One region of the Paenibacillus sp. V4I5 genome, then DNA from elsewhere that is predicted to be linked to it. Evidence: riboswitches for the same ligand, from Rfam matches in the RefSeq annotation. Region 1 holds a riboswitch; each other region holds the start of a gene.

Region 1 (7,640 bases):
TATCCTTATTGTCCCAACAGCCCGATAACAGGGAGATAGTTAGGAGTGCAAAGACTAAACGAAGTATGTATTTCATCCTTGGTTAATTCGCCTCCTTTGCAGCGCGCCAATAATCCCAATTACAACTGGAAAGATAAAGATACTATAAGCTCGGAGCCCAGTATCCAGCCAAATTAATTGTTCAGTTTCAGACCAACCTGGAACCAGTGAACTAAGAAAGTAGGCAATGAGTGTAATAATTACACTTAACCACTTATTGGATAAGGGAAAAACGATGCTCCGAAACATTTCAGCTATGATCCAAATTAAAACCGCACTATAGACAATTAGAAAAGCAATCATAGAAGTTGTGTAAAAAAGGGTCATTCTCTCGAATATGGACCAGCTCATATCGATCGTATCCATTCCTGTGTGAAGAGGAAATTGGAATTGAATGACAGTCTCTTGCCCGAAAATGAGAAGGGGTATATAAACGGATGCCAAATATAGAGGGCTCAAGCCAACAACCAAAAGGATGAATACCTTGCGGCTGCGCGCGACATTTTGAAAAAAAGGGTGAATCATACCCAAAAATAAAAACCCAGAAAAAGCAAAAAAACTGGAATAATAAGCAGGATGCCTCAAAAAATCAAAGGTAGTGTTCCAAATGGGGAAGGCATTACGTATATCGAAATTTGACATGGAGCTGCTGAGTGCTGCAGAAATCCAAGGTATGAACAAAACGGAGATAATGACACTAGTTCTGAGCACTGTTCCAATGCCATGCCAAGCTGCAAACAAGCCCAAAAAGATAAAGCAGAGTAAGGCCCATATCGGCGTTTTTGGTAAAAATACGATGGTCATCATTTCAGAATATACTCTAGAGATTAATACTAGAGTCGCTAGGAAATATAACATGATTGGAATTAGAAGGATTCTTGATAGCCAGGGTCCCAAAGCTTGTTTACAAATCTGAACGATCGTCATATTAGGGAAAGATGACAGGCCTCTCAGATAGATCCACATCACAATTACTTCAAATAGGCAGCCAATCAGTATCGCTTCCCAATGGCCCTTACTTGTCGATTCAAATATTTTCTCAGGATATACAAAAAAAATCAGTCCGAAATGGACAGTAATGAATGTCAGATAGACGGATATTTTATTAACCATCCTGGGGACCTTCCTTTACATTTACATTGATATAAGCGACATCCAATGTCGTGATAGAGGCCATATAGATGGACAGCCAAATGAGTCCGCCAATTGTTCCAAGAACACCAAAAATGGCACTAAGCACGATCAGAACATATTTAGCCATTCGAATAAACAAGCCATTTTGTACACCGTTCAATGTAAAATTCGCTAAAGCGGAAGCGGCCAAAACAATAATGAATAGATTACTTACCAATTTAGCGCTTACAACGGCTTGCCCAAGAATAATTCCACCCACTGTTGTTATCGAGGGACCGATACTCTTGGGAAGGCGAACACTGGCTTCAATCAGCATCTCTAGAATAATTAACATAAATATGACTTCCAAAAAGGCAGGATAGGGTACCCCTTCACGGCTCTGAGCAACAGACAAAGCTAGTTGTATTCTCAAAACCTCTGGATTCACGGAGACCAAAGATACATAGAGAGCAGGTAAGACTAAAGCGATAAACAAGCCGATAATCCGAAGCGTACGCAATGAAATCATTGTGACCTTGGGGAAGTTACGATCTGAGTTCACACACCAGAGATCTGTAATGATAACGGGCATAACAAAAGCAAACGGAAGCCCTTCGATAAACAGGATAACACGACCATTTTTCAGGTGGTCTGCCGCTTCTGCCGGTCGCTCAGAAGTTAAACAAGGGGACATAAGACTGAAATTCCCTTTTCCTAAAACTTTAATAATTTCTTGCAAATGATGAAATTCTTTTGCTTTATTTGCCTCGAGCTTCTTCATTAAGGATGTAAGCAAATTATGATTTACAGAGTCTGATAAATAAGTTACGGTGGTTCTTTTTGGTTGTTTTGTCCCCATAATCAAGGTTTTCATGGTTAGTGTAGGGGATCTTAGCTCGTCGCGGATCAACGCCATATTGGTGTCCAAATCCTCATTAAATGCTACAAAAGAAGAATCAATGACGTTTTCATTTTGTGGAACATTTAGCGTTCTTCTAATCGTTGACGGAACGGGCTTGATAACAAAATTTCTTATAGGGTTATCGAGTAAGTATATAACTAAATTACCTTCCATTAAGCTGCTCATCTGCAAGTCGTAAGAAGCGTTTAATTTGCCATTCAATAGGCTTATTTGTTGCAGCCAATCACTGATTGGACTGGACTCCATCCAAGATAATAATTGATTCGTTTGTGAAAGGTTAACGAAGGGGCGAAAATAACAAAATACAACTTCCTTATCCAAAAGTTGTTTTCGTTCCATAACAAAATCGCTATTTGACTCAAATTGAAGTTTAAGTCTGGCTATATCCGTTGTTTCTGTCAGATTCATGTCATCACCTGAGAATAGGTTTCCTTGGAAAACGGAAATTTATTCCTTACCCACTTGTACAGGAGTTAGAGCTACCATCATAATCCAATATTTCCCTTTACTTTGCTCCAGTAATAACTCAACTCATGATCAAATGTTTAAAAAACCACGATGTAATAAGAAAACAGAAGAAAATCAATGAATCGTATGATTGTAAGCGAATTATTGAGTGAAAGTGGTGGTTGGAGTTATCTTTTTAAGTTTTTTCGATCCTTTACTATGCTGCAAGAAGAGAGTAGTATTCAACTCGTACGTTACAGTTGAATATTTCGCTTAATTTTCTTATTTAGAAAAGCGGGGGAACCATAAGATTCATGGGGTGAGTAAAGGTGCTTCAGTAGGGTACCTTTTAGGGCAGATTCTCGCGGCCCGAACCCGACAGCTAACCTCGTAAGCGACCGTGGGAAGGAGAACATGTGTATAAACACAAGGTCTATCCTTGTGTTTTTTTGCGTCCTAAAACGCAGTTTTCAGTCAGAGACTAGGTTTAATTGGAGGAAATAACACGAATGACAAGCGATTCATTAAAAAAAATTATGTTTGGCAAACCGCTCAAATCCAGCGAAATTGAATCAGAAAAATTGCCGGTTTGGAAAGGACTGCCGATTCTATCCTCGGATGCCTTATCGTCGGTCTCCTACGGGACAGAGCAGATTCTTTTAGAACTCGCGACCGTTGGGATTGCCGCTTTTGCGTTCTCTTTGCCCATTGCGATATCCATTATCGCTTTGATTATGCTTCTTGTTTTGAGCTACCGACAGGTGATTGAGGCGTATCCGCAAGGCGGCGGAGCCTATATGGTTACCAAAGAAAATCTAGGAATGGCATGGGGAAGATTGACAGGAGTTTCGCTGCTTATCGACTACACACTTACCGTTGCCGTTTCAATCTCTGCCGGCGTGCAGGCGATTACGTCAGCTTTTCCATCGGCGGTGCCGTATATTGTTCCGATTACTTTAGTTCTTGTTTGGATCATGGTTTGGCTTAATCTGCGAGGAACTTCGGAATCAGGTACGATTTTCGCTATTCCAACGTACTTTTTTATTCTTTGTATATTACTGCTAGTGGGCAAAGGCATATACGATATGCTGACAGGATCATTGAATACGCATCCCATAGCGTTTGCTCCGAGTTCAATGACGAGCTCATTAACGTTATTCGTCCTTTTAAAAGCATTTTCCTCCGGGTGTTCAGCCGTGACAGGGATCGAGGCCATCTCCGATGCCGTGCCGCACTTCCGCACACCGTCCGTAAAAAACGCGAAGCGTACGTTAGTATCCTTAGGGACACTTTTGGCTATCGTGTTTGGAGGAGTAACGATCTTAGCTTTGGGATATGGCATTGCACCTGATCCTAATGGTCATACATCCGTATTATCGATGGTGACAGAGCATGCTTTTGGTCGTGGGGTGATGTACTACGCAACTCAAATCGGTACCATGCTCATTCTGGTTTTGGCTGCCAATACTAGCTTCAACGGGTTTCCAATCTTAGCATCCATTATGGCACAGGATAAAAACTTCCCGCGTATGTTCTCATTCCGAGGAGACCGACTTTCGTTTCATTATGGTATTATCACACTCGGCGTACTGGCCAGTATTCTTCTTATTGGTTTCAAAGGTAAGACAGATGCACTCATTCCTCTATATGCGATAGGCGTGTTTTTATCTTTTACACTTGCGCAAGGCGGCTTGGTTCGTAAATGGTTGAAAGAGCGTGTGAAAGGCTGGATCGGAAAGCTGCTCATCAATGGTTTAGGCGGGATCGTATCTCTTGCTGTTTTACTCATATTTTCTGTAACTAAATTTTCCGAAGGTGCGTGGATTGTTATTATCATAACCCCACTGCTGCTTTGGTTAATTACGAAAATTAGTCATCACTACGATGATGTAGCGAATCAATTGCGTATTGATATAACGATTGAGCGGGTTTACACGAAGGAACCATTGATTATTGTGCCTGTGGCGGGCATTCATCGGGTTGTAGCACATTCCTTGAGCTATGCGAAATCGTTGTCGCCAAACGTAATTGCCTTCTACGTATCATTCTCAGATGAAGATGAAGAATTGATGCAGGAGAAGTGGGAGAAGTGGGATCCGGGCGTTCGATTGGTTGTTTTTAAATCACGTTATCGGACGATCCTGAAGCCGCTGGCTGAATTTATTGAGAGAATTGACACGCATGTTTCGGAAAAACAAAACATTATGGTCATTTTACCGCAATTTATGCCGAAAAAATGGTGGCATCGACTGCTCCATAACCAATCTGCTGCACGCATTCGTACGAAGCTTCAAGCTGATAAAGATATCGTCGTGGCGACGGTACCGTATCATTTGCACGAGTAGAAGTGTACAATAATAGGGAGAAACTGAACTGAGGTGAACCCGTTATGGCTAAGAAAAAATGGTCGTCTACTCCTGCTGTTACCAGCGTGCAAGATAAACCTGCAACACTTAAGGATTTACTGCGCCCTGAAATACTTGAGGGACTCAAAGCGCAGGCTGATGCCATGAAAGTAGAGGAACAAGCGAAGAAAGATGCAGAGAGAGCGAAGGCGGAAGCTGCTCGCAAAGCAGAAGAAAAGCGGCTTGAGAATGATTTTGGACATCTGCTGAGTAAGAGCAGTCTGGATTGGCGTAAGCACAAATGAGGGAGCGCACGTTGTGCCTCCTTTTCTTTCTTTTTGTAATGACAGCGCTATCATCAGAGACGCTAAACCAAAGAAATGGGGCGAAAATGTCCCTGGTGTTCGGACACATCTAACTACGGAGGAACAAGTGATTGCGCTGACCTTTGACGCATGTGGGGGGAAGGAAGGCAGTGGTTACGATGAGAAGCTGACTGGACGGCGTCCATTATTTTTTCGTTCGGGCACAGCCTATTATATTGATATTGCAGCAGGAGTCGTTCAGGATTTGGGCTTTGAGGTGGCAGGTTACAATGCACTCGGCGATGCTGGAGCGACTTATAACACGGAGCAGGTATACAAAGCGCTTTTAAAAGCCCGAAGCGGTTCTATCGTATTAGCTCATATGAACCACCCGGAGAAAGATACCGCAGAAGGTATCATGAAAGCTATTCCTGAGCTTCAAAAAGCGGGCTACCGCTTCGTTCTTTTAACTTCCTATACATTAAACTAAGCGATAGCCGCAGCAGCTATCGTTTTTTCATTTCAAAAAATTCACAAGCCTCTCGATCATAGTACGTCAAATCACTAACACGAGTTTGTACAACAACCGTTTTTTCACTGAAACGCAATACAACTGCATTCGAATCTACAATGTGATCATCTTTGAAAACACGGACGACAGCCTGTCTTTCAACAGCATCTTGAAAATCCGTATCCGTTACTAAGCGTTGATTTCTAGCCATCCTCGGCATTTCCCCTTACTTGGTTAAAATAGTTCTTCTATTGTACCACAAGGTGTCGCTCAACCCGAATTCACACGAACTCCTCCGCCTAGCCTAGCATACAATGTAGCACCAAATGCTGTATGGGCAGAGAGGATGCGTGATCCCGATGGACATTCAATTATTGCCGATTCATTGGGTCTATTTCGTATTTATCGGTTTTATTCTTACCCTTTTAATCAAGCGTAGAGATACGACGATGATTTGTGTGGTTGGTATTTTCACGCTTGGCTTGCTGGCAACGGAAACGTTGAGCGGATCCGTTTCTGGTATTTTCAACAGCTTCATTTATGCAACCAAAGAGCTGATGGGTACCATCATGATCATCTCCATAATTGTAGCAATGAGCCGCGTGCTCATTCGAACAGGGATTAATGAAACCATGGTCGCACCGCTAACCCGTTTTCTGCGAACGCCTGCTTTAGCTTTCTGGGGCATTGGTATCATTATGATGGTGACGTCATGGTTCTTCTGGCCATCTCCCGGTGTAGCGCTCATTGGTGCTGTTCTTTTGCCGGTTGCCGTCCGCGTTGGTCTGCCAGCGCTAGGTGCAGCTATGGCGATGAATTTATTCGGACATGGGATTGCGCTTTCGGGGGATTACATTATACAGGGAGCTCCTAAATTAACAGCAGATGCAGCTGGATTACCGGTGACTGCCGTCATGGAGGCAAGCATTCCGCTGGTTATCGTGATGGGGCTTGTCACGACGATCACCGCTTTTTGGATGATGCGGAGGGATATGAAGAACGGAACGTGGCGGAATGGCCTCGTGGCGAGTGGTCCTGGGGATAGCGGTTCCCTCATTTCGGCTACTTGGCAGGCCAAGGTCAATTTATCCACGAATTTGAAGAAAACGTTGGCGATTATGATTCCTCTGCTCTTCGCCTTAGACGTAATTGCGATGTTCGTGCTTAATCTGCAAGGGGGAGATGCGACAGCGCTCGTTGGGGGCACCGCCGTATTCATTCTCATTGCGGTGACGCTGCTCGCGCATCGGAATCAAGGACTAGAACAAACGACCTCCTACCTCATCGAAGGATTTGTATTCGGTTTCAAAGTATTCGGCCCCGTGATCCCTATCGCCGCTTTCTTCTATCTAGGCGACTCCGCCTTCACGGAGCTGTTCGGTAAAGTACTTCCGCAAGGTTCGCACGGGATCGTGAACGATCTGGGTGTGGCACTCGCGGGGCAAGTGCCGCTGAACGGAGCGGTTGGTGCTGTGACGCTTACCGTCGTAGGCGCCATAACGGGCCTCGACGGCTCCGGCTTCTCCGGCATCTCCCTCGTGGGCTCGATTGCGCAGCTATTCGCTGCCGCCATTGGCTCCGGCGCGGCTGTGCTCACAGCGCTCGGGCAAGTGGCCGCCATCTGGGTCGGCGGCGGCACGTTGATTCCGTGGGCGCTGATTCCAGCAGCGGCCATCTGCGGCGTGAGTCCGTTCGAGCTGGCGCGACGGAATCTGCTGCCTGTGCTCATCGGCCTCGCGGTGACGACGGTCGTAGCGATGTTTTTGGTGTAGGTGTAACATTTAACCCGTTACCCCCGTGGGAGTCTCAACGGGTGTGGCGGGTTTATATGTTTTGGGAGGGACCCAAACCACCCAAACCACTACAGATGCTATTGGCACAATGTTGGTATTGGTGTTTCGCAGTTTCTAAATTCAGCGATATCGCAAGACAAGTGCAGGAAGTATCTCCAATTTCCC
Region 2 (7,640 bases), 310 kb from region 1:
GCCTAAATCTCGGTCTCATTCAATTCCTGCAAGCCATATTCGGCTGGGTCGCCTGGTAAGCGTAAGCGGCTAGGCTTATCCAATGCTTACGAAGTAAGTTTTCCTACGGAAAACTCAGATTATGCTTTCGATGCCAGTTTTGCTAAAGCAAAACTCTTAGGAGGGACAACTGTGGCAACTTATATCAAGTCTGGCTTCAGGGCGGCTTTACGGCAACCTTTCGCCACGATCGTCTTGTTCCTGTATCAGATGGGCTGGGGCATCCTGCTGTATAAGCTTGTACAGGGTGTTCTCGTCCCTCTCATGCACCGCTATCCAGGTGGCGAGCAGCCGAAGCAAGCGCTGCAGCTATTTCTAGCTGAAGGACAGTTCCAATTGGTCAAAACCGATCTTAGCCATTCCTACCTTTGGTGGCTGGCTGCTTTGCTTGTTGTTCGCATGCTGCTCACCCCAATGTTGAATAGCGGCGTCTACTACTCGCTGACCCATTCCCAGCAAAATGCCGGCTATCGCTTTATCCGAGGCATCAAGGAGCTTATGCTCCCATTCCTCATTGCTTATGTCGTTCGAATCTCGCTTTCCTTGCTGCCACTCATATGGCTGTTTCCTAAAGCGCAAAAGCAATTCGCACATACCACTTCGTATGAGCAAGCCGCCCTCCAATTGCTGCCTTGGCTTCTCGGCTTGCTCGTCTATGGCTTTCTCTTACATCTGCTTTTTATGTACGTACAGTTCGCAATTTCCGCTAAACTTGGCATTTTGTCCACTGTCATCACTTTCGTTCGCAGTTTCCTTCCTATTATCGGGCTTGCACTCATCCTCCTACTCACCTCGGGACTATTGGCAGGGGTCACAGTCACAGCAACGTACATATGGGCAGGTCTGGTAGCGCTAATCATTTATCAGCTCTTCCCGCTTTTCCACATTTTCATCCAAATGTGGGCCATAACCTCCCAATATCAGCTTCTATCTGCCAAAATGGACAGCTAAAAACAAATAAAATAAGCTTAATTGGCTTATATTGGTTTATCCCCTTGCAAAAGGGGCTTTTTTTGTCTCTTTTCCGAACTATTGACATATTTTTAAGACAAAATGCGTAGAAAAGGAGGAATTTCGATGTTTATGACGAATTACAAGGATTAGCATCAAAAAACCAAATATTTCATGCCGAATTCCCCATTTCTTGGGGAAACGGGGGAACCACACCGGGTGAATTGATCTTGCAAGACAGGGATCATAGGGAACCTTCAACCGAACCCTCCAGCTAACCTCGTAGGCACCGGAAGGAGACAAGCAGTTGAAAAAGATTGTTGCTCTTGTTTTTAGTCTTGTTTTGTTTTTGAGTGTAAGTTTAGGAAGTGTGTCTGCGTCACAATCCACTTTGGATGAAACGGTTGACGGATTGCTCGGAATTCCGTACAGAGATGCGGGAACGACAACAAGAGGCTTTGATTGCTCTGGTTTCACCGCATACGTTTTCGACAAATTCGGCATTGACCTTCCGCATAGCTCATCATCTCAGAATAAAGAAGGCTACTGGATTGACAAAAAGGATCTTCGCAAAGGTGATCTTGTGTTCTTTGACACAAGCGGTGGCAAAGGTATTTCTCACGTTGGTATCTACCTTGGAGACGGTGAATTCATTCACTCTGCATCCAATGAAGGTATAGTGAAAAACAAATTAAGCCAATCTTATTACGCGAAGCGGTATGTATCAGCTCGACGTGTTCTGTGGGATGATATCTACAACCAATTAACTGCTGAATCCAAGTAATTCTTGTACGATTCATGAATAAAGCCCGGACAAGCCCCGCTCGAAAGAGCAGCTTTCAGGGCTTTTATTCATTTACTAATCTTGTAACTTGACATCGCATGTTAGCCGTTCTATAATAACTGCATATTGTTTTCTAGGGTTCCGTGGCGTTCAATGCCAGGCTGGTCCGAGGGGAAAAACGCAGCGAATATGCTGTGGTCACGGAGGGGAAAAAGCCCGGGAGTCATATCGCTTAGCGATATAACTTCCAGGCTTTTTCCTTTTTTTGCGGCTAAATAGGTCGTATAACAAATTCAAGAGGAGTGATTCATCATGGCATGGTTATATCTCGTCATTGCAGGTGTATTTGAGGTAGTATGGGCGATCTCATTGAAATTTTCTAATGGTTTTACACGTTTAGTTCCTTCCAGCATCACGATCGCAGGGATGATTGTAAGTTTCTATTTTCTAGCGGTAGCCACGAAAACCCTCCCCATCGGCACAGCTTACGCGGCTTGGACCGGAATTGGCGCTGTCGGTGCTATTATAATCGGCACCCTTTTTCTCGATGAACCCATTAGTTTAATAAGGATCTTATTCATGATTCTGATCTTAGTTGGCGTTCTCGGTCTTAAATTTACTTCTGGACATTAGGAAGTCCGAAAAACTGCGTCATGTAACGCTCAGTTTGGTGACGATTCCTAAGATTCGACGATGCCTGGTATCTTGCGTTTTGGCATCGTCCACCTGCCGGACAAATTCTTTCCGCTTCGAGAATGCCAATGCTTCAAAGGCCTCGATTGCACCCTCCTGAGAAGACAATGCCGCCCTAAGGTCATCCGGAATCTCAACGGTTCGAGGCTCCAGATCAAGGTTGAGTATAACCTCTACCTGGTCACCGGCCTTCAAGCCAGACGCTTCTCTGTGGGCTGCACTCAATGGAAGGAGGAACTCATTCCCCATAACTGCAACAGTGCTGCGATAGGTGTAACCGTTCAAGCTCACCGTGACACTTGGCTTCTTATGTCCACTGAGCGCAGCTATGACCTCAGCTGGAATGGAAATTCCAGTGGCGTTTTTACCCTGTGCTTGCATAACGGAAGTGGTGAATGTTACCCCCATTTCGATTGTTCCCCCTTGGATAACAAAATTTCATAAAGTTTAATGACACTCATGTGCATGCCTTCATGGTACAAGCTAAAGCTGAGGAACTGTTCCGGCGTTTCCAAGGTCATTCCGGCCGACGTCGTGTAAGGTTGAACAACCTTTTCCTGCAAGTGGTCCCTCAGTCCCTCACGTATTCGCTCTTGCTGCCCTTTCAATAAGGTCTCCAACTCTTGTAAGGTCGGGATGTCAACGAAATTCGGAACGTTCAATGGTGAAGTGCCATTCTCAAATTGCTCTTTGAATCCTTCTGGCAAATGAAGCGGAAGCCCTATATATTGAAATGCTATTCTTTCCAATACCACATATATGTGCCCCAGCTGCCAGCGGATCGTATTCCGAAACCCTTCCGGGATCCGGTCGGCGGTTTCCTCCGATACCCCCTCCATCAATTTTAAGGTTTGAGCCCTCACGAAGGCCAGCTGTTTGAACAAATAATGTTCCATCGTTCTCACTCCTTTAGATCGCAATTTATGGGATATTATACCATACTTTTTTGAATAAATCGGACCCTATCTATGCAGATTAATCCATACAAGGATGGAGGGGCGTTATGATGTAAGGTTCGGATTGTAACTAACGTTATTACGGAGTCAATTCAACAGGATAAAAATGATTAGGAGGGAAATTCAACATGGATACATCGGATGATATCAATCGAATACAGAATCGCAATGACGGGCTTCTCGGAAATGAGATAGAAGTGGACTCCGATGTTAACGAGGATCGTAACCGAGAGCAGCAATTGGACGATTCGTTTCAGTACTGGTATCGTAACGTCGGTTATTGGGTGCAGCAAAAGGAAGATATAACTCAGGTGCCGAAGGCGAACGTATTCGACGCCGCTGTTGAGATGGATGCCGAGCAGGAGTTAAACGTGACTACGGAAGACGATGAGATGGATAGATAAGGTCAACCGACAGTTCAAATATTACATTTAGAATCTATCATTGGAGGTTGGAACGATGTCTGACAATACGAATAACCTGAATAAAGTTGATGTAAATAAAACGAGTATCTTTAAAAACGGGGTTCAATCAGCAACGAATTATGTACAGAACGCCATTGAAAACGTAACGGCATCCACGCAAGACGCAACTCAGAACTTAGTGAATAATGTAATGAAAAGACGACAAAATGAAGATGAAAATAATAAATAATTAGATTGGCGATATGCATTTAAATGAGGAACTCATTGTGCTATTCGGAATCTCATACGGAAAAAAGCTTAGTCAGAATGCAGCCTCAGGGCTTTGACTAAGCTTTTTTTGCTTGTCTAATGTATATCGTGAGTAATTGCTACCAATAAACTTTCTCTATTTCAAGCAACTGTGTAGCTAACATACCAGAAGCTGTTTCCAACAAATATTTGCAAATGTTGAGATAAAGGCTTAAAAATGTCGTTCAGCTCTTCATACGAGTAGTAGTTTTTGATAATTTCATGCATGGATCCATCAGCCAGCTCGCGTCTTTTGTAGGTATCCTCACTATGTTCTTTCGTTATCAGCTCTCCGCCTCTTCCCGGTACGTAAACATTATCGGCGATAAAGACGCGAGCACCTGTGCCTAAACGTTGGTGGAAACTCTGCAGAAATGACTCAATCCGATTCTTCGGAATATGCGAAAACCAGAAGTTGGCAAGACCAAAGTCGAAAACCCCGTTCACATCGGAGAGCTGGTACGCGTCCCCCTGAACAAATGCTGCATTCGATGCTGGCCACGGCTTAGACTTAGCAATTTGCAGCACTTCAGGACGAATATCAACACCTACGATGCGCTTCGCAGTGCCCGCGGCAATTTCGGTCCAATACCCGGTTCCACAAGCTATCTCAAGAACGTTGCGCCTCTCCACCTGCTTCTTCACCATTTCGCTCAAAAGACCAAGCTCTTGTTGGAACCCAGCGTCCTCTCGGTGATAAATCCGTTCATACTCCTCCGCTCGAGCACCGTAGTATTCTTGCATTTTCACTTTTTCTTCGTTTAAAAGCTGATGCTTATCCTTCACTTCGTGGAGAATTCGTTGTCTGGCTGCCAATAAATCAGCGAAAATAGCTCCACCCTGTGCGGAGTAGTTGGCTAGAAGGCCATGCGTGGCCATCACAATTAACTGTGTCATTGACAAGCCTGTTTCGTCAGCCATTTGCTCCAGATCCGACTTTACTTTCTCCGGTAAGTAAACAGAGAGTCTCTTAGTTTTGTCGTTTTTGTCATCCACGTTAGGTTTCCCCCTCATAATTTTTTATTATTTTAACATATAATATGTGTTATTATAACATTAAATTTACGTTTTCATGATAAATAAAAATTAGGGCAACCTTTTTTAGAACTCTATCAGCTATTAACCCTCGCAAATCTCTCTATCAAACATAGAATACTTTGTAAGTAAATTCATATTTTGATAGGAGATGGTTAGATGATTAAGAAACAACGTATCGCAGGTAGACCGAGTAAAATTGTTAAACTTCCCAAAAGTGCAGGCCTACCGAAAACAAAGGCTATGCTGCTGTACCACGCTCAATTGAGAAAGCACAACAGACTAGGAGCAGGCCGCTTCCTGAGCCAGCGTACAATTTCGATCGGAACCGATAACTCTTGGTTCAACGCCCAGATTATTCCCCGTAATCCAGCATGGGTACCGGTTACTAACGCCAACTATGTGTGGTACTCCGGCAATCTGAGCGCTGAGAATGCCGTCATTTCGACACGATTCTCGCTCTCTCAGCGGAGAGCCATTCTCGCCGCATCCCTCTTCTTGTCGGTCGACAATTACGCTGTAGTGATCATCAATGGTGTGCCGCTGGTCTATGATGCACCACAAAATACCCCTCCATTCTACAACACTGGTCGTACCTTCAACATACGTCGGTTCTTGAGACGCGGCCGTAATGACATCGTCATCGTCGCTTTTAACTTTGGTGGACCTCGTAGTGACGCTGCGCCTGCAGGCGTTGCTGCTAGATTGGACATCCAACTCAGCTCATTGCGATAATTCACATGGAAAAAGGTCGGGAGCCCATCTTTAGGATGGAACCCGACCTTTTTGCTTGCTTACATCAATTGACGTTCACTTCCGTAGCGTCGTTTGAGCTGATTCAAGAAAAACTGCAGCGCTAGGAATAGTCCTGCGAAGCTGGTGCCTGCACTCAGAATAATCCATGGATGCAGTCTAATGTATCTTGAGCCATAGGCGATTAGCGATAACCATTCACCCGATGTTGTGATGGCGATGGAATAGCCGGCATCGCTATCACCAATTGTCTCAATCCCGCCAAGTACAATGTTAAAAACAGCCAACTGCCCTAACAAGAAGAGCACCTGCATGAATTCGCTAAGGAAGATGAACAACATTTCATTTCTCATACACGGAACCAAGTGCCGCATCGTTCGATGGAACACAGAACCGCCCATCAAACGAGAAGCTTCAATATATAGTCGTTCATTATAATAACGTGTCCGATCTGCCACCTGATGGGCTAATGGGAATATCCCAATGAATGTGACTAGGCTAACGAAAGTAACCGTGAACAGCAGCTGGTAATGCGGGTCTGCCTTCAACCCCTGATCGAGCCGCAGCCCAAAGTACATGCCCGCTAAAGGCGGGAACAAGAAAATAAACGCAGGCATAGAGGAAACGACCCACTGCATGGAGCGAAGAATGCCCCATCCTTTGCCCGAGGTTCCGCTCCACAATCCCCATGGCAGAGCAAAAACAAAGCGAAACAAGGTTAACGCTAGCGCCGTGCCCAATGTATATTTCAACCCATTCAGCAATAAACTCAGCACATCAAAGCCCCTATGGTCGGTGCCCAGGAGGAAGGTGCTGTTCGGCGCGTATGGAGGAATACTGTATCTCGTTTTGCCGTCTTCTTGATATTGGAGCATATTAATCTTGTCATCCGGTGTAATCCCATGGGGCATCAGCCATGTGCCGAATATCATCACAAGCAGGATGAGCACGATGAGTGCAATCGAACAGTAGTAAGCAGTTGATGAGCGTTTCATCATCGTCAAGCCACCTCCCCTGTCCGAACAATAAACTTCTTACGTAGGAGTGCGTATAACACATGAAAAGCCATAGCGACTAGCGCAAGTGCCATACAGATAGCCGACATGGAGGAGACATTCTGTAAAGCTGGCGAGACGATAAAGCCTCCCAAACCGGAAATTCCGCAAATGGCTTCCGCAACCGCCATACTGGCCAGTGCCAGTGTAGTTGCTTTGGGCAAGATCGCCAGCAAATCAGCCATTACATTTCGCATAACGTGAGAGATCAGCACCTCTCTGCGGGTTAACCCTTTAGCTAGTGCCGTAACTACATAGTCCTGTCCAAGCTCACGTGCGATCGCAATGCGAAGGGTACCGTAGATAGTGACCGAGGGAATCAGCGCGATCGTGAGAAACGGGATGAGGAACGGCGTCTTATCACCGACTTGAACAATAAGCAGCACAAAGTGCCCCAAATATTTCGTCGCATAGATCGCACCCAATTGGATGAGAACGATTAAGAAAAAATCAGGCAAGCCAACAAGCAAGGCATGTGTACCATCCATTAAGGCACCTAATCGGCGAAACATGGATGCTATCATCGCAAAGAGCACACTAAGCACAATCGCGAGCAGTAAACCAGGAATGAAATAAGTGCATGTGCGAAGAAGCATCTTGGGGAGCTCCCCAAGAACAGCAACCTCTTTCCTATTGAAAGGATTGCGGAATTTGCCAAAGT
Region 3 (7,640 bases), 1.6 Mb from region 1:
CGCTGATGTCCGATGATGCGTTCGTCCTTCAAGGTTTGGAAAATGGCAAACCCTATTTTGTCACCATCCGAGCCGGCAACAAGAACGGGTTCGGTCCGCCTTCGAAGCGGGTTTACGGCACCCCGGAGCTGCTGGCCCCAACAGGTGTCAAGGCAACGGGTTCAGACGGCGGCTTTAAGGCAATCTATGACATTGAAACAGGCGTTCCCTCATATCGCGTTCGATATGGAACGCAGCTTGGCCATTACGATAAAGAAGTGGTGAGCGGGACGCCGAACGGGACGATTCAAGTCGATGGGCTCGTAAACGGCACAACTTATTACGGGGTCGTGGAAGCGGTGGACGGCCAGGATGTCAGTCCTTCATCGGCCCAATTTCAAGTGAAGCCCGATGTGCCGGCTCCTAGCAAAATCATTGCCATTCCGGGCGATAACAAAGCGCACCTTGAATTCACTCCGGTAGAAGGTGCCACCAGCTACAACGTTCAGGTTGTTTCTGGATCACAGATCATTTCTACCAATAAAAACTCTATTGAATTGGAAGGCTTAACCAATGGATCGCCGGTTGCCGTTCGTGTGTCCTCCATCGGTAAAGGCGGTAATGGTACTGGTTTCACAGAAACAATGGTGACACCGAAAGATGAGGATGTTCGCTTAGAAGACAATTTTGAGAACGGTGACATGACTCACTACCAAATGGATCTCAGCAATTGGCTCATGAAAGACGGCCTGTTGAAGCATGCTTCCGGAGGGGATAACCAAGGGGAACTCGGTGTTAATGGATTGACGGTGATTGATGGCACAATTACGGCGATTGCCAAACAATCAACGGCAGGAGCCGATTGGGGCATCGCTTTCCGCGGAAATAGCTACTCGAAAGGATACATGTTCGGTTTCGAAAACGGCGCGCTGTTCATTCGCAGAGACGGTCAAAATTTGGCTGCTTCCGTTCCATTCACTGCGAAGCTGGGCGAGCTTTATCAAATAGAGGTTCGACTGAACGGGAAACGTATTCAGGCCTTTATCGACGGGAATCAGGTATTTGACCTGACGGACACGGTTTACACGAGCGGCCGCGCCGGATTCCACAGTTGGGCAGATGCAGAATTCGCCTACCTTAAGATCGCTCGCGAGACGGATAACTTCAAGTCTAAGCCGGAAATCTATCAGGTGAAGGAAGGCGATCGGCAGGTAGCACTGCAATATAGCGAAGTTGACGGCGCGGATTCGTATGTGATCAGGTACACGCCCTCAACTGGGAGCGAGTCCGGTTCCGTAGAAAAATCGGCCAATCCGGGTTCTACGATCGTAACGGGATTGGAAAACGGCGTCACCTATTCGTTTGCGGTTATCGCTAAGCGAGGCGGGGAGGAGGCGGCGTCAGAGCCGATAGAGGTGACACCAATCGGGAACGCCAGCAAAGTGCTTTTCTATGTTGACGCAGGTGACGGAACACCTTTCCAATTGGAGGACGGTGAGATGTTCGGTTCGCTTCAAACGCTGGAAGAGCAGCCGTATGGCAGTGATCCCGTTACAGGTATCAAGTGGGGTTACGAAGCCGATGATGGATCGACCTGGGCACACAGCAGTCCGACCGCCGCTTACGAATCGATTCGCCAATACGACGGGAACGACAACGGTAAGGGGCTTGCGTACCGCTTCCAGATTCCAAACGGCACTTACAATGTGACCGTCGGGTTCTTCGATCCGTGGAAAGCAAGTGATCGAATAATGAATTTGACCATCAATGGAGAAACGAAACTGACCGGTTATGTCATTGGTTCGAAACAGGAAGCGAAAACGTTCGACAGCATCGTTGTGACAGACGGTGAACTCATCGTGAAAGCCGTCAAGGCAGGCGGTTCCAAACCGATGATAAGCTGGATCAAGGTGGAACAGTAACAATCGCTATAAATGCAAATTGTGTTGCTATACAAGGGCATTTATCTTTTCCAGAGTTGGGACAAGAACGTAACCATAAATCTTGAAAGCATCAAGAACAAATATGTTCTTGATGCCGACAACAAGTTCAAGGGACCGCGTCCGACGACATAAACATATGTGAATTAAGATCCCCGTAAAATGGGGATCTTTTTGTTGGTGCGCCTCACATTCATTCGTGGAGATGGCTCGCCTCATTATCGGCGCGAGAAGGGAACGTCATTCTCCCGTGAACCCCAATTTTAGGAGGTTACTATTTTGAGAGAATACAGTATGGAAAGTTTAGGGCAAGCTTCAAGCATACACCTGAATAAATTCCACTTTTATGTGAGTATTATCGCATGTTGCCGTTTGTTGGTTTTTTGTACAATTAAACATGTAGGCAGTTTGGCAAACACGAGATAAAGGAAGGGACCTAGATGATGGTAAATAAAAAATGATCCCAATGGTCTTATCGGGTATCGTAGCGGCTACAGTTGCACAGGAGCTGGTAAATTGGATTTTTGGGCAACCTGGTCAGCAAGAAGTTCGAAGAATCGCATCCTGACATTAAGCTGTTTATGAAGCAAATTGATAAAGCAATTTTGTCTACGTTAACCCAAATAAAGGAAATGGGTATTTCGTAGAATAATAGGCTAATAAAATAGGTAGTTGGAAGGGGAGTTTTGTCTTTGCAAGAGAAATTTGATTCAGACTGGGCCCATGTAAATAAAATTGATGGAATGGCTATTGATTATTTGAAAAAAGGGTTAAGCCCAACAGAAACACAAATTTTGATTCTAAATTCTGAGTTATTTCAAGAATGGATATCAATTGAAAGATGCTTTTCAGTGCATTATCATGATATTGCTCGCTTTGAAGATTTATTATCTAATATGGAATTTGATAATTATGTAAGCAAACTAAAAAGTGTTGCTCTCCAAACGATGCATGACAAGACCATCCCGAATGAAATTGAATGGAGTAAATATAATAATGGTCCTACCGTGATTGTCCACGGTTCAATAGAAATATTCGATAGGCTTTTTTATCAGGTAGGTATTAATATTTCACCATATAACCTAGGAATTCAAATTGGTCAATTATGTAAGACGATGAACTTTAACCAGCCCATTGGTTTGGTGGAATTCCTAGCAATATTCACGAACAACGCAAGCGGTTTTTTTAATCTTGATATGGAAAAATTAGAAAAATTTATGGAAGAAGAAACTTTATTAGAACTGCCGATGATCGGTGGCCTTGCTGCGTTAACCACAGTAAAATTGAACTATTAGTTGAAAATAGACATAAAAATATAAGTAAATATTACTATTGTTTCTAAATTTGTATTGGGGTAAATTGATAAAATAAGAATGAATCATACTACGCTTAATTCTTTAGATTAAAGAAGCGGGGGAACCAAGTTTTCTGGGGTGAGTACACTTTTTTGAGTGTTAGGGTTAACTTTCAACCCGAATCCGTCAGCTAACTTCGTCAGCGTAGAAAGAAAAAATGATAGAAACATTAATGGGTCCTTTATTTTTAGGGCTCTATTCCCTCGCTTCCTTTTTTCGTTCAAGAGAAAAAAGGAGGAATTAGACATGCTTCTCAAGAGAGTAACCAAAGAGGTGAAGAACCTTTTTCAATCGAAAAGATCAAACATTTCTGTACAACGTCAAGAAGAGATTCTTCACTTAAAGCTACGGTTGGAGGAGTTCGACATTGAATTTTCCAATTTGGCGTATCGGCCATCAGGCGTCGTAACACAGACTTTATTGGAAATAAGCAAAACGGTCGGACAAAACAATGACTTACTAAACCAACTAAGTTTGGAAAGGGAATTAGCGGATCAACAATTACTAGCCAATCGCATCGGCATTCCCCTGAAAATTTTGGAGGAACATCACAAATTTATCGTAACCATGGCTCATATTTTTGGTGGTCCGTATCCTTGCCTCAGAGAGTACATTAGAAGCAGTATTATATGAGCTTCGTTGAAAGATAAAGCTGCTTCTATATATTATTCGGTTGCTGATTCTACATTAAGCCCATCATAACCAACTTTTTTGTTCGTTTGTTATGGAAGTCACTCACATTTAATTCTTAATTCAACTAACAGAAAACGATACTTGAAATACGGCAGGCAGGCAGGCAGGCAGCCTGCTTTTTTCATTAAACTACCATAAAAATTAAAAATCTGGCAGTCGAAGAAAAAGAACAGCACTAAAGAAGACGCGGCTCATTCATTTTTTAAACGCTGTAGCCTAAGGTTTCAAGTCTTCGAACTGAGTTCCGTACAATAGCTCCAAGTTTTTGCTTATCATAATAATCTTCACCTAAAGTCTACATACATGTCTTTTTTTGTCAGCAGATAATAAGCGATTCTTAGCATGGCATGGGCTACAACAATAGCTGCTCTTTTCCTGCCTTTTCGTGCTAATGTTCGCCTATACATAGCACCAAGATAGTTTTTGGAGGCACCTACGGAATGTGCGGCTTCTGTTAATGCAGATTTTAAATATTTGTTTCCTTTTTTTTCCTTAGAAGACTTCCGTTTGCCTGCACTCTCATTATGTCCTGGTACGAGAGCTGGCCAAGAACAGAAATGAGCCGCACTTGGAAACTGGTTTTTAATGTTTGTTCCTATTTCAGCTAAGATTTGTTCAGCCATTCGAGTTGCAATTCCAGGTATAGAATCTAATCGCTCTATGTCTTCCTGATCTGAGATAACTCTCTGGGCAACCTCTTGATCTAATATCGCAATTTGTTCGGTGAGGAAGTCAATGTGGGTTAAAATGGTTTTAAGCATCATGCGTTGATGAGGATTTACGTAACCTCGAAGAGCGAGTTCGAGTTCATCTTTTTTCTTTTTCATAGTGCGCCGAGCGAAGCTTGCTAGTTTCTCAGGATCTTCTTCACCGTCTGCGATGGCGTGAAGCATGTCCTTAGACGAGACCCCCATAATATCTGAAACTACAGAGCCAGTTTGATGTTTGCTCCCTCTAGCACTGGTAGAGCTTTCATATGCTGGGCGTTTACAACTAAAAATTCAATATCTTCAGCTTCTAATAGGTTAACAATTGGCTTCCAGAATACGCCTGTACTCTCCATAGCTACGTGGGTACAACCATGCTTTTTAATCCAGTCAATTAACTAGATTAGAAATACGGTTTTAGTAGAAAACGTTTGAATCTCCTTTCCTTCGGGTGTCATTGTACATGCAGTAATGGATTCCTTATGAACATCCAGGCTCTAAGGCACCATAGTTGATCGACCCTCCTCACCCAGCCGTAGTAGAAGTATTGACGGATTTTATCCATTTTCATCCTCTGTGGTGCAGCGCTGTGCGACTGAAGTATTTGACAGAAAACGAATCTTGTATCATAATAGAATGAACATTCGATCTAAACCATTTAATTGGAATAGAATGAACGTTCAATATATAATTTGGAGGTATTAACAATGAGTAAAACAGTTTTTATTACGGGAACCAGTTCAGGCTTGGGAAAACTTACGGCGATTCGGTTTGCTGAAATGGGCTGGAACGTAGCTGCAACCATGCGTACACCCGACAAAGAAACGGAGCTTACCGGTTACGATAATATCAAAATTTTCAAACTGGACGTCACCAATGTACATGAAGTTCAAACATCGGTAGATCAAGCCATTGCCGCGTTCGGTAAGATCGACGTCGTCATCAATAATGCAGGTATGGGGACTTACGGTCCGTTGGAATTAGCCCAAGAGGAAGCGATCGACTGGCAATTCGCCGTTAATACGCGAGGACCGATCAATGTCATTCGTAAATTTATACCACATTTCAGAGCCAATGGCGGAGGCATGTTCATCAATATTAGCTCTTTCATGGGAATCACGACAGCGGTGCCGCTCGGATCTCTCTATAATATGTCGAAATTTGCTTTGGAAGGACTGACGGAAGGTCTTTATTACGAACTGAAGCCGTTGAATATCGAGCTTAGATTGATCGAGCAGGGAGGTTCTACAGGAAATAATTTCAAGAACAGTATCACTTGGAACCGAGATGATAACATACATGATTACGATAATCTGATGACGAAAGTGCAGAATTTAATGAATCATGCGGAATCCAGCTCTACATTGGATGATCCTCAGATTATCACGGATGCCATAGCCGCTTTGGCGACTAGAGAGAGCAATAAATTTCGCACTGTCATCGGAACAGCAGGCAATGATCTGATGGCGCTTAGAAATTCTGTGTCCATAGAAGAATATTTGGAGACGATCGCTAAGAATTATATGTAAGCCCATTATGAAACGCTTCGTCATAACGCCAGGTCGATCTGACAATCTTGACTACGGATTGTATGAGGTGTATGTTAGATTAGAATGATCATTCGATCTTATGGTGGGAGCGGGATAACCTAATGTTTGAGAACTATAACAAGGTGCAGCAGGCTGTCCTTGAAACAACACTTAACATCATCATCCGAAAGGAATTACAGGCTACCTCAATGGCGCTTATCGCCAAGGAGTCTGGTGTATCGACCGGGAATATTTATCATTATTTCAAAAGTAAAGAAGATATCGTTAACGAATTGTACAAAGCCATTGTTACGTTTAACGGAGAGTATGTGCGAGGAGGCTTGCTGAAGGGCACAACGATTCGTGAAAAGTTTGAATTAGGTTGGAATCGAGTTATCGAATTGGGTAAACAATATCCTCAGGGCTTTCAATTTATTGAGCAGTATTCGTTCTCGCCTTACATTTACGAAGAGGTAAAGCAAGAAGTCTATACCGGCGGATGGTGTGGGCCAATGAACGAGTTATATCAAGAAGCCATTCAGGAGAAGCTGTTTATCCCGATGAATCCGAAAATGATGGTGCAGATGCATTACGGCACATTTGTTTATATGTTGAAGGCCCATCTACAGGGAATCTTTGAGTTAAGCAGTGAGGACGTCAGTAGTGCAATCCGTTCGTGTTGGAATGCTGTAACTCTTAGAGATGTAACGTAGGTAGATGGCCAAAAGCCACCCTCAAAGGAAGTCCGATAACAACCTTTGAGGGCGGCTTCTGTTTTTATGGGTGGGGCATAGTCGTCATTCTCGTCAACTTCAAGCGAGTCAAGAACAATTCGGCATCATATTTGTCGAGTGACAAGAACATGATCTCATTAATTGCCGCGTAAATCGTGGTTTTTTTGTTTTATGGGATAATGTTCTTGTCAAAACCAAATGACAAGAACATTATCTCATTCCCGACGAGACTCATTGAAGAGGATATAACGAAATCGAAGGCACACCTGCCTAGGGGGTTAAGCTGATGGAAGATTTACGCAACAGCGCCATGTGCAGTGGACGGAATAGCATTGTTGCTCAGGAAGCATATTTGACGAGGACTGGTAAGGACTTTATTTATAAAACAGGATGTTCTTAAGGGTCATTTGAAAATAAAAGTGGATTGAACTAACGGGGTTACTTCAACAATACCGCAAAGGCAGCCGACGCGCATGGATCGGCGGCCTTTGTTGCGCTATGGGGATTAATAAAGATAACTGTGTGGAAAAATGATGAAAAGAAAACGGTAGGTGATGGTTTCATGATGCGAGGATTGCTGTCGTTGCTCTTGATATGCGGAGTATGCGCCTTCTTGGCAGGGTCGATTATATGCCTCGGTGTTTAAAGATTGGACTTGTCCGCGATCCATAGCGACACTCAAAGAGTTTCCGTCCCCAATTGA
Region 4 (7,640 bases), 3.6 Mb from region 1:
CGGCAAATGCGGAACCGTTATTGGCTGCGCCCGAAGTAAAGGCGTAAAGCACTTCTGAAAGACCATGCAGGCCTGGATTGGATATGGACGTAATTGCTTCCGGACGCATGAGTGCCAGAGCAGTCGGAGCAAGAATAATTAAAGGATGCACAAGAAGTGCAATGGATGCGAGCTTTACTTCCTTACCCTCAATTTTCTTACCCAAGAATTCCGGCGTACGTCCTACCATCAGACCACAAATAAAGATGGATAAAATGAGATAAAGCAAACCATTAAGCAGACCTACACCTTTACCGCCAAATACGTTATTCAGCATCATTTCGGCAAGAGGGACAAAGCCACCCATAGGTGTTAATGATTCGTGCATATTGTTAACAGTACCTGTTGTGGCAGCTGTAGTTGCCGCAGTGAATAATGCTGATTCTGATATTCCGAACCGGACTTCTTTGCCCTCCATATTTCCGTGAACGCCTAATGTATCAAGCGCGGGTACTCCTTTATACTCTGATACAAAAACGGTAGTAAGCATGACTAAAAAGATGAGTCCCATAGCCGCAAAAACAGCCCAACCCTGTTTCTTATTCTTGATCATCAGTCCGAAGGCATACACAAGAGCGGTCGGAAGAAGCATCATGCAAACAATATGAACCATGTTTGTTAACGGAGTCGGATTTTCAAAAGGATGTGCCGCGTTTGTACCGAACCATCCCCCTCCATTCGTTCCAATATGCTTGATGGATTCAAGCGAAGCTACCAATCCTCTGGTAATTGTCTGCTTTGCACCTTCGAGAGTAGTAGCATCTACATTGCCTTGCAGCGTTTGAGGAACACCTTGAAATACCAAGAACAGTGCAACAATGAAACTAAGCGGCAGGAATATACGAGTAATCGAACGAACCATATCCACATAAAAGTTTCCAAGGTTATCCTGCCGGCCAATTAACCCGCGAATGAAGGCGATCGCCACTGCAAAACCTGTTGCTGCGGATGTGAACATCGGAAACGTAATCGCAAGTAATTGAGACAAATACGATAGCGCGTTTTCCCCGCTGTAGGATTGCCAATTCGTATTTGTAATAAAGGATACTGCCGTATTAAAAGCCTGCGCTGCCGGCATATTGTCGATCCCGTCCGGATTAAGCGGCAAAAACTTTTGAAGTCGCAGGACAAGATACATAAGGATCAACATGATGAAGTTGGTCAGAAGCATGGCGCCCAAATACTGTTTCCACCCCATTGCCTCTCCTTCGCGAACCCCCATAATTCGATAGGTCATTCGTTCAAACGGGCCAAAAACGCGGTTCAAACCCGTTTTTTCATAATCAAACACTTTTACCAGATAGCTGCCTACTGGCTTTACTAATAACATGATAATAATTAGCGTTATCGCTACCTGTACAAATCCCATACCCATGTTAAGATATCCTCCTCTTTCAATTAAGCAAATATCTTGTCTTTAAAACTTTTCTGGATATACTAAAACAAATCCGAGGTACAAAATCAGGGCAAATGCAATGATTCCAATGATAATCATGAAGCTACCTCCCTAGGCTTTTTCACATAACTTAAGAAAACCCCAAAATACTAAGAATGCAAAAATGAACAATAAAACCATTGTAATATCGTTATACATGCTTTTTACTACCTCCTCGCAGCAGTAAGCAGTTAATTGAGAATCTTTTTGGATAAAACGTATACTAAGTGACTAAGAATGAAACGTTACCTGTCTTTGAATAAATGACATAATCAGCACCGAGTCCCTTATAAATAAATCTTGCGTTTTCACGCTCCGTTATGACATAGAGCGATTCTGAGGTCCACTTACGGACGATTTGAAGATAACGACAGCATAACGATAAACTATCTTCGAACAAGAAGATTTTGCTAATTGAATAATTGGGAGCTTTCCAAGTCTCTTGTGCATCCGTATCCAATAAAATAAAATGATCCACATCAAACTTAGTAAGATGCAGCTGTTCATTTTTGTTATTCACGACAACTACGAAAGGCAGTCCCTTAAGCTCTAAATGATGAATAAATTGTTCACCGGCTTTCGTGGGTGCTACGACTAGTAAAAATTCTGATTCATTCATTACTTACCCCTCCATGTGGTTGAAGGCCACAAGCGGCTTCTTAGGTGAAATAGTCATACTGTACATTCCTTTGAGTGCAATTAGTCTTGTTAATAATAATGTCTATACGTTTCCTCTTGCTTCCTCCGAAAGGATTCACCCTCATCGGTATATTGAAATCTTAATACGTTTCGATGTAAAAATGGGGTAAATAATTCATGCCCCAGGTGTAAAAAAAACATAAAAATTGTTGAATTATAGTGTCCACCCCGAGAAATGGTCAAACAGTTTACATAGAGATCCAATTAACTCAAAATCACTCGTAAACAGGTGCAAACACTCGATTACGAAGGGTAAGTCCCTCGCCAGCCTCCTAGAAGCGATGGATTTATCGGAAAATACTCCCAAATCCGCTGAAACAAACTTTGTGCGTGAACGTAAACAGTTATATAATTCATATCAATTGAATAAAAAGCCGAATTTCTTTATGAAAACGGGGGAACCATGTAAATGGGGTGAATTTTGCTTCAGACCTTCAGCGTCTTGCAAATAGGGTGATCCGCGCATCCGAATCCGTCAGCTAACCTCGTAGGCTTTACGTCAGGAGCCATACCGTTAAGGGCATTGGATATCCAGTGTCTTTTTTGCATGCACAGGGGGCAATATGAAGAAAAAATTGGAAATTTGGCAGTTGACACCGCCGCAAATTCTTGTACTTGGCTTTGCTGCCATCATCTTTATCGGAGCAGTTCTTTTGAGCCTTCCCATTGCCTCGGCAACGGGGCAATCACTTCCGTTCATCGACGCACTATTTACAGCGACATCGGCAACTTGTGTAACAGGGCTCGTTGTGGTGGATACAGGGAGTATGTACACCATGTTTGGCCAAATCGTTATAGTGACCTTGATTCAAGTAGGCGGTCTAGGTTTTATGACGATGTCTACGCTGATCGCTTTCGCATTTCGTAAGAAGATTACGCTCAAAGAGCGATTGGTTCTGCAAGAAGCTTTTAATCAAGGTAGCATGGAAGGCATCATGCGGCTCATTCGCAAAGTCATTATTTACTCACTTAGTATTGAAGCCATAGCAGCCGCCATTTTGACGGTCCGTTGGACATTCGATTTAGGGTTTTCCAAGGCGCTATACTTTGGAATCTGGCATTCCATATCGATGTTTAATAATGCCGGGTTCGATTTATTCGGCACAATCGACGCTCCCTTCGTTTCCTTTACTGGGTATGCGGATGATTTCGTTGTGAATGTAGTTGTCATGGCGATTATCGTTCTCGGAGGCATCGGTTTTATTGTCTTGTCCGATTTGATGGATTACAAAAAGACTAGAAAGCTTTCCCTGCACTCGAAGGTTGTGCTAAGTATGACCGGACTGCTGATTATACTCGGCGCAGTTGTTATATTTATTTTTGAATATACAAATATCAAGACGCTCGGATCACTCAATTTTGGTGGAAAAGTGCTTGCTTCCTTCTTTCAATCCATAGTACCGCGTACAGCAGGCCCGAATTCTGTTGATATCGGAGCCATGCGGCAAGCATCTCAATTTTTCATTGTTATTCTCATGTTTATCGGCGCGTCTCCCGGATCTACAGGGGGTGGTATTAAAACAACGACCTTCGCGATTTTGATTAGTGCCATTGTAACGATGATCCGCGGGAAGGAAGACATCGTGATTTTCCGTTTTCGTTTGGCGAAGGATCGCATCCTTAAAGCAATTACGCTTACGATGATTGCATTGATTCTCGTTATCTTTGTCACGATGCTGCTAACGACGACGGAAGATGCGCAACTCCTCAAAATTTTATTCGAGGTCACCTCCGCCTTTGGTACGGTAGGTTTGTCAATGGGACTTACGCCGGAACTGACGACATTCGGTAAAATTATGATCAGCCTGACGATGTTCACCGGACGTCTTGGTACGATCACGCTTGCTTACGCATTACAACCGAAACAAGAGAAAGAATTATATAGATACCCAGAGGGTAAAATCACCATTGGATAGGGGGACAAGGAAAGATGAAAAATCAATACGCGGTGATTGGCTTAGGCAGATTTGGCGCTAGTATTTCTAAGGAACTCATCAAGCTTGGATACGAAGTGTTGGGGATTGATAAGGACGAAGAAATAGTTAATGAGTTGAGTTCCGAGCTTACACATACAGTTGTGGCCGATGCAACGGATGAAGAGGTGCTGAAGTCTTTGGGTATGCGCAATTTCGATTGTGCAGTCGTCGCGATTGGGGATGATATTCAATCCAGCATTTTAACAGCGATTGTGCTTAAAGATTTGGGTGTAAAGAAGGTTGTAGCGAAGGCACTCTCCGACTTGCATGGCAAAGTATTAAACAAAATTGGAGTAGACCGGATTATTTACCCGGAGCGAGACATGGGTATCCGTGTTGCACATCAACTTGTTTCTCCGAATTTACTCGACTATATTGAGATATCCAAAGATTACACGATTGCTGAACTTTCTGTATCCAAGCGGATCAGTGGTTTAACGATCAAAGAGCTGGATCCGCGCGCGAAATATGGTTGCAGCGTCGTAGCCATTAACAAGAAAACTGGCGTCATCATTGCTCCAACCGCAACAGATACTGTCAATGAACATGATATTATGGTCATCATAGGCACGAATGATCATATTGAAGATTTCGAGAGAGAAGTAATTGGCTAATGGAAAATACAACTTCCGACATGATTGACCACGTCATTATTCTACTTGTTTTAATTTTCGGATTGGGGATGTTATTCGGTAAAATAGCCCAATTTCTGAGACTGCCAGATGTAGCACTCTTTCTAGTTGCAGGTATGTTAATCGGGCAAGGCCTTCATTGGATTAATGAATCCAGCACATCTTTTACGAATCAATTTATTCTAGTCATTGGTTCTACGCTTATTTTATTCGACGGGGGTCGCAATATCAGACTATCGGGTCTTCGCCAAGTATGGATAACCGTGAGTTTACTTAGTATTCCAGGTGTTATCGTTACTTGCGGAGCCGTTGCAATTACCGCGCATCTGCTTTTGGATCTTCCGTGGTTATATGCACTACTGTTGGGAGCTATTATCAGTTCGACAGACCCAGCTACGCTCATCCCGGTATTTAAACAGGTGCGAATTCGTACGAGAGTAAGGGAAACTGTAGAGAGTGAGTCGGCTTTTAATGATGCTACAGGTTCGATTCTTACCTTTTCATTGTTGGCTATTATTATGGGAACCCAAGCAGTATCCCTCTCATCTGGTGTTGGTGAATTTGCGAAAACAGCGCTGGGTGGACTTCTTCTTGGTGTTGTCATTGGTTATGTAATGACCTATGTAACTGCGCATTTGAAGTTAGGTTTCCTCAGAGATTACGCGACCACTGCAATGGTAGTAACTTCCTTGGGTGCTTATATAGCCGGGGAACTGATAGGAGTCAGCGGCTTCATGGCGACTTTTACAGCGGGACTTATTTGGGGGAATGCAGGAACATTCAAGTTGGATATGAATGATAAGCTACACGAAATGGAGCATTTTTCCGAAAATATTACGGTAATTATGCGTATGCTGATTTTCATTCTTCTCGGCAGTCAAGTCAACTTCACCGTTATTTTGGAGCATTTCTGGACGAGTTTGGGTGTTATTTTTGTCTTTATGTTTATTGCGCGCCCTCTGACGGTATTACTTTGCACGTTACCAGATCGTAAAGCGAAGTGGAAATGGAATGAAATTGTTTTTATGTTTTGGGTGCGAGAAACAGGTGTAATTCCTGCAGCTTTGTGCGGGATGGTGGCAGGTATGGGCGTCCAACACAGCGAGCTAATAGCGAGTGTTACCTTCATGGCTGTTCTGATTACGATCTTATTCCAGGCAAGCTCAACGGCTTTTGTGGCTCGAAAACTTGGACTTGAAGTTAAGGCCGGTGAGGTAGAATCTAGAACTAACCATCAAAATTAAATAGGGGTTGAAATCGTCCTAATCGGCTTTTGTGGCGGATTAGGGCGTTATTTGTGTCTTTATAGAAACCTAAGATATCAGTTCTAAATTTCCACAATCGTTTGCTTTACTTGCACACCCTTACCTGGTATTAATTTAAATCCGAGATTATTATATAAAGTGCTAGCTAAAGTATCATCATCATCTGTTTCAAGCTGTAATCGGGTCGCTTTGTTCTCAATAGCTAAGTCAATTGCATACTGCATCAGCTTCCGACCTATACCCTAACTGCTCAGGCGATGTATCAGATTCGTCTACCCCATTGGAAGAAGAATTTATGTATCCAGCTATCTAGCCTTTAACATTAGGTACAAGGGACTCATTCAAAGATAGAATCTCTTATTCATTCACAACGCCCTCCTTACATGATTTCATTCCTCAATCATATTCACGAATTTCAATATTCTGCCCATTAAGGGAGTAAAGGCTGCCGTTCATGTGGCAGCCTTTATGAGTGTCTATTGAGCTCTCGTATCCGTTAGTTCAAAAGAAACTTCAGAGCGGTTTGGTTCGTGTTCGCTCTTCAATGTCCCGCTCCAACATCTTGTAATAATCGGTTTTCTCGTTTAAGGCTTCTAAGTTTACGATAAGCTGGTCGATCTGCTCCCGGATCTGTTTTTTATGGTCCTCGAGCATCCGTCTGCGTTCGGCGACCGTCTCGTCACCGAGGTAGCGCATCTCGGCGAAATGCTGCATTTCGCGAATCGGCATGCCGGTATCACGTAGGCGGATGAGGAACTGGAGCCATTCCACGTCCTTTTCGGAATAATAGCGGTAGCCGTTATCTTCTCTCCCAATGGTTCGGATGAGACTGACCCTCTCGTAATAACGCAGCGTATGAGCGGATAGGCCGGTCATCTTCGTAACTTGCTGAATGGTATACGTCGTTTTCATACTATTATTATATATCAGAATGCAGCGTTATTTCCCTTCACCCGGCAGAGTCATGCTGTTTAGCAGGTTCATTCCGTTAATGGCCGTCGGGAATCCCCCATAAAGAACCGATTGAATGATAACCTCCTCCATTTCCTGCCGAGTCAGCCCTACGTTGGATCCGGCCTCGATATGTACCCTCAATTGCGTCTCCCTGTTCAGCACCGTCAGCATGGCTATCGTTGCGATTTCTCGTTCCCTTAGAGTTAACCCTTCGCGGCCGTAAATATCGCCGAACCATTCCACGAGAATGTTCCCTAAATCGGCCCAAAGGGGTCACAACGGCTTCTCCTGCATGCCCGTCTACCTTCTTCAACATTTCCATTCCGAATTCATACCGATTTTTCATATGATCAGCTCCTTATGTTTTAGCTGATTCTCATTCTAAACTTTAGAGTGCGCTCTAAAGCAAGACATTTTTAAAAATCGTCATGGTAGGGGTCACCTCACGAAACGGAAAAAATCGTACGCTAAGCAATTCATTACATGAAAAAACCGGACCCTGTATTCTACAAAGGAATCCGGTTTTCGTAATCGGGTGGTAGCTAGAATTCGTTAAACTAACGTTATCCGTTAGCGCAATGAACATTTTATTATTGGGGAACTAATATCATCAAATTTAATCCAGTACATTGATGGTTAA

Evidence for each region. A riboswitch is a leader RNA that binds a small molecule or an ion and turns the genes downstream of it on or off. The one in region 1 is predicted to bind cyclic di-AMP.
Region 2: another riboswitch for cyclic di-AMP. It lies ahead of QFZ78_RS21545 (C40 family peptidase); the one in region 1 lies ahead of QFZ78_RS19970 (APC family permease).
Region 3: another riboswitch for cyclic di-AMP. It lies ahead of QFZ78_RS12675 (hypothetical protein); the one in region 1 lies ahead of QFZ78_RS19970 (APC family permease).
Region 4: another riboswitch for cyclic di-AMP. It lies ahead of QFZ78_RS03825 (TrkH family potassium uptake protein); the one in region 1 lies ahead of QFZ78_RS19970 (APC family permease).

Annotation. Positions count from the first base shown of each region.
Region 1 is NZ_JAUSZB010000002.1:3,981,680-3,989,319, reverse strand. It holds gene QFZ78_RS19985 (Ger(x)C family spore germination protein) at 1-76, opposite strand, end outside; gene QFZ78_RS19980 (GerAB/ArcD/ProY family transporter) at 73-1,152, opposite strand; gene QFZ78_RS19975 (spore germination protein) at 1,145-2,482, opposite strand; cyclic di-AMP (ydaO/yuaA leader) riboswitch at 2,782-2,933, shown strand; gene QFZ78_RS19970 (APC family permease) at 3,031-4,866, shown strand; gene QFZ78_RS19965 (YqkE family protein) at 4,911-5,171, shown strand; gene QFZ78_RS19960 (polysaccharide deacetylase family protein) at 5,185-5,661, shown strand; gene QFZ78_RS19955 (hypothetical protein) at 5,678-5,893, opposite strand; gene QFZ78_RS19950 (hypothetical protein) at 6,042-7,454, shown strand.
Region 2 is NZ_JAUSZB010000002.1:4,295,285-4,302,924, forward strand. It holds gene QFZ78_RS21535 (M1 family metallopeptidase) at 1-59, shown strand, start outside; gene QFZ78_RS21540 (hypothetical protein) at 172-990, shown strand; cyclic di-AMP (ydaO/yuaA leader) riboswitch at 1,156-1,294, shown strand; gene QFZ78_RS21545 (C40 family peptidase) at 1,298-1,774, shown strand; guanidine-I (ykkC/yxkD leader) riboswitch at 1,897-1,999, shown strand; gene sugE (quaternary ammonium compound efflux SMR transporter SugE) at 2,087-2,407, shown strand; gene QFZ78_RS21555 (YdeI/OmpD-associated family protein) at 2,426-2,875, opposite strand; gene QFZ78_RS21560 (DinB family protein) at 2,866-3,363, opposite strand; gene QFZ78_RS21565 (hypothetical protein) at 3,552-3,827, shown strand; gene QFZ78_RS21570 (hypothetical protein) at 3,883-4,077, shown strand; gene QFZ78_RS21575 (methyltransferase domain-containing protein) at 4,239-5,132, opposite strand; gene QFZ78_RS21580 (hypothetical protein) at 5,331-5,906, shown strand; gene QFZ78_RS21585 (hypothetical protein) at 5,966-6,922, opposite strand; gene QFZ78_RS21590 (ABC transporter permease subunit) at 6,925-7,640, opposite strand, start outside.
Region 3 is NZ_JAUSZB010000002.1:2,376,896-2,384,535, reverse strand. It holds gene QFZ78_RS12685 (glycoside hydrolase) at 1-1,901, shown strand, start outside; gene QFZ78_RS12680 (hypothetical protein) at 2,612-3,214, shown strand; cyclic di-AMP (ydaO/yuaA leader) riboswitch at 3,296-3,435, shown strand; gene QFZ78_RS12675 (hypothetical protein) at 3,521-3,907, shown strand; partial or broken gene QFZ78_RS12670 (IS110 family transposase) at 4,170-5,168, opposite strand; gene QFZ78_RS12665 (SDR family oxidoreductase) at 5,382-6,203, shown strand; gene QFZ78_RS12660 (TetR/AcrR family transcriptional regulator) at 6,326-6,916, shown strand.
Region 4 is NZ_JAUSZB010000002.1:402,854-410,493, reverse strand. It holds gene kdpA (potassium-transporting ATPase subunit KdpA) at 1-1,408, opposite strand, end outside; gene QFZ78_RS38360 (potassium-transporting ATPase subunit F) at 1,457-1,534, opposite strand; gene QFZ78_RS03830 (hypothetical protein) at 1,698-2,093, opposite strand; cyclic di-AMP (ydaO/yuaA leader) riboswitch at 2,536-2,681, shown strand; gene QFZ78_RS03825 (TrkH family potassium uptake protein) at 2,737-4,089, shown strand; gene QFZ78_RS03820 (potassium channel family protein) at 4,104-4,763, shown strand; gene QFZ78_RS03815 (cation:proton antiporter) at 4,763-6,025, shown strand; gene QFZ78_RS03810 (N-acetyltransferase) at 6,109-6,270, opposite strand; gene QFZ78_RS03805 (MerR family transcriptional regulator) at 6,560-6,958, opposite strand; gene QFZ78_RS03800 (carboxymuconolactone decarboxylase family protein) at 6,986-7,243, opposite strand; gene QFZ78_RS03795 (hypothetical protein) at 7,617-7,640, opposite strand, start outside.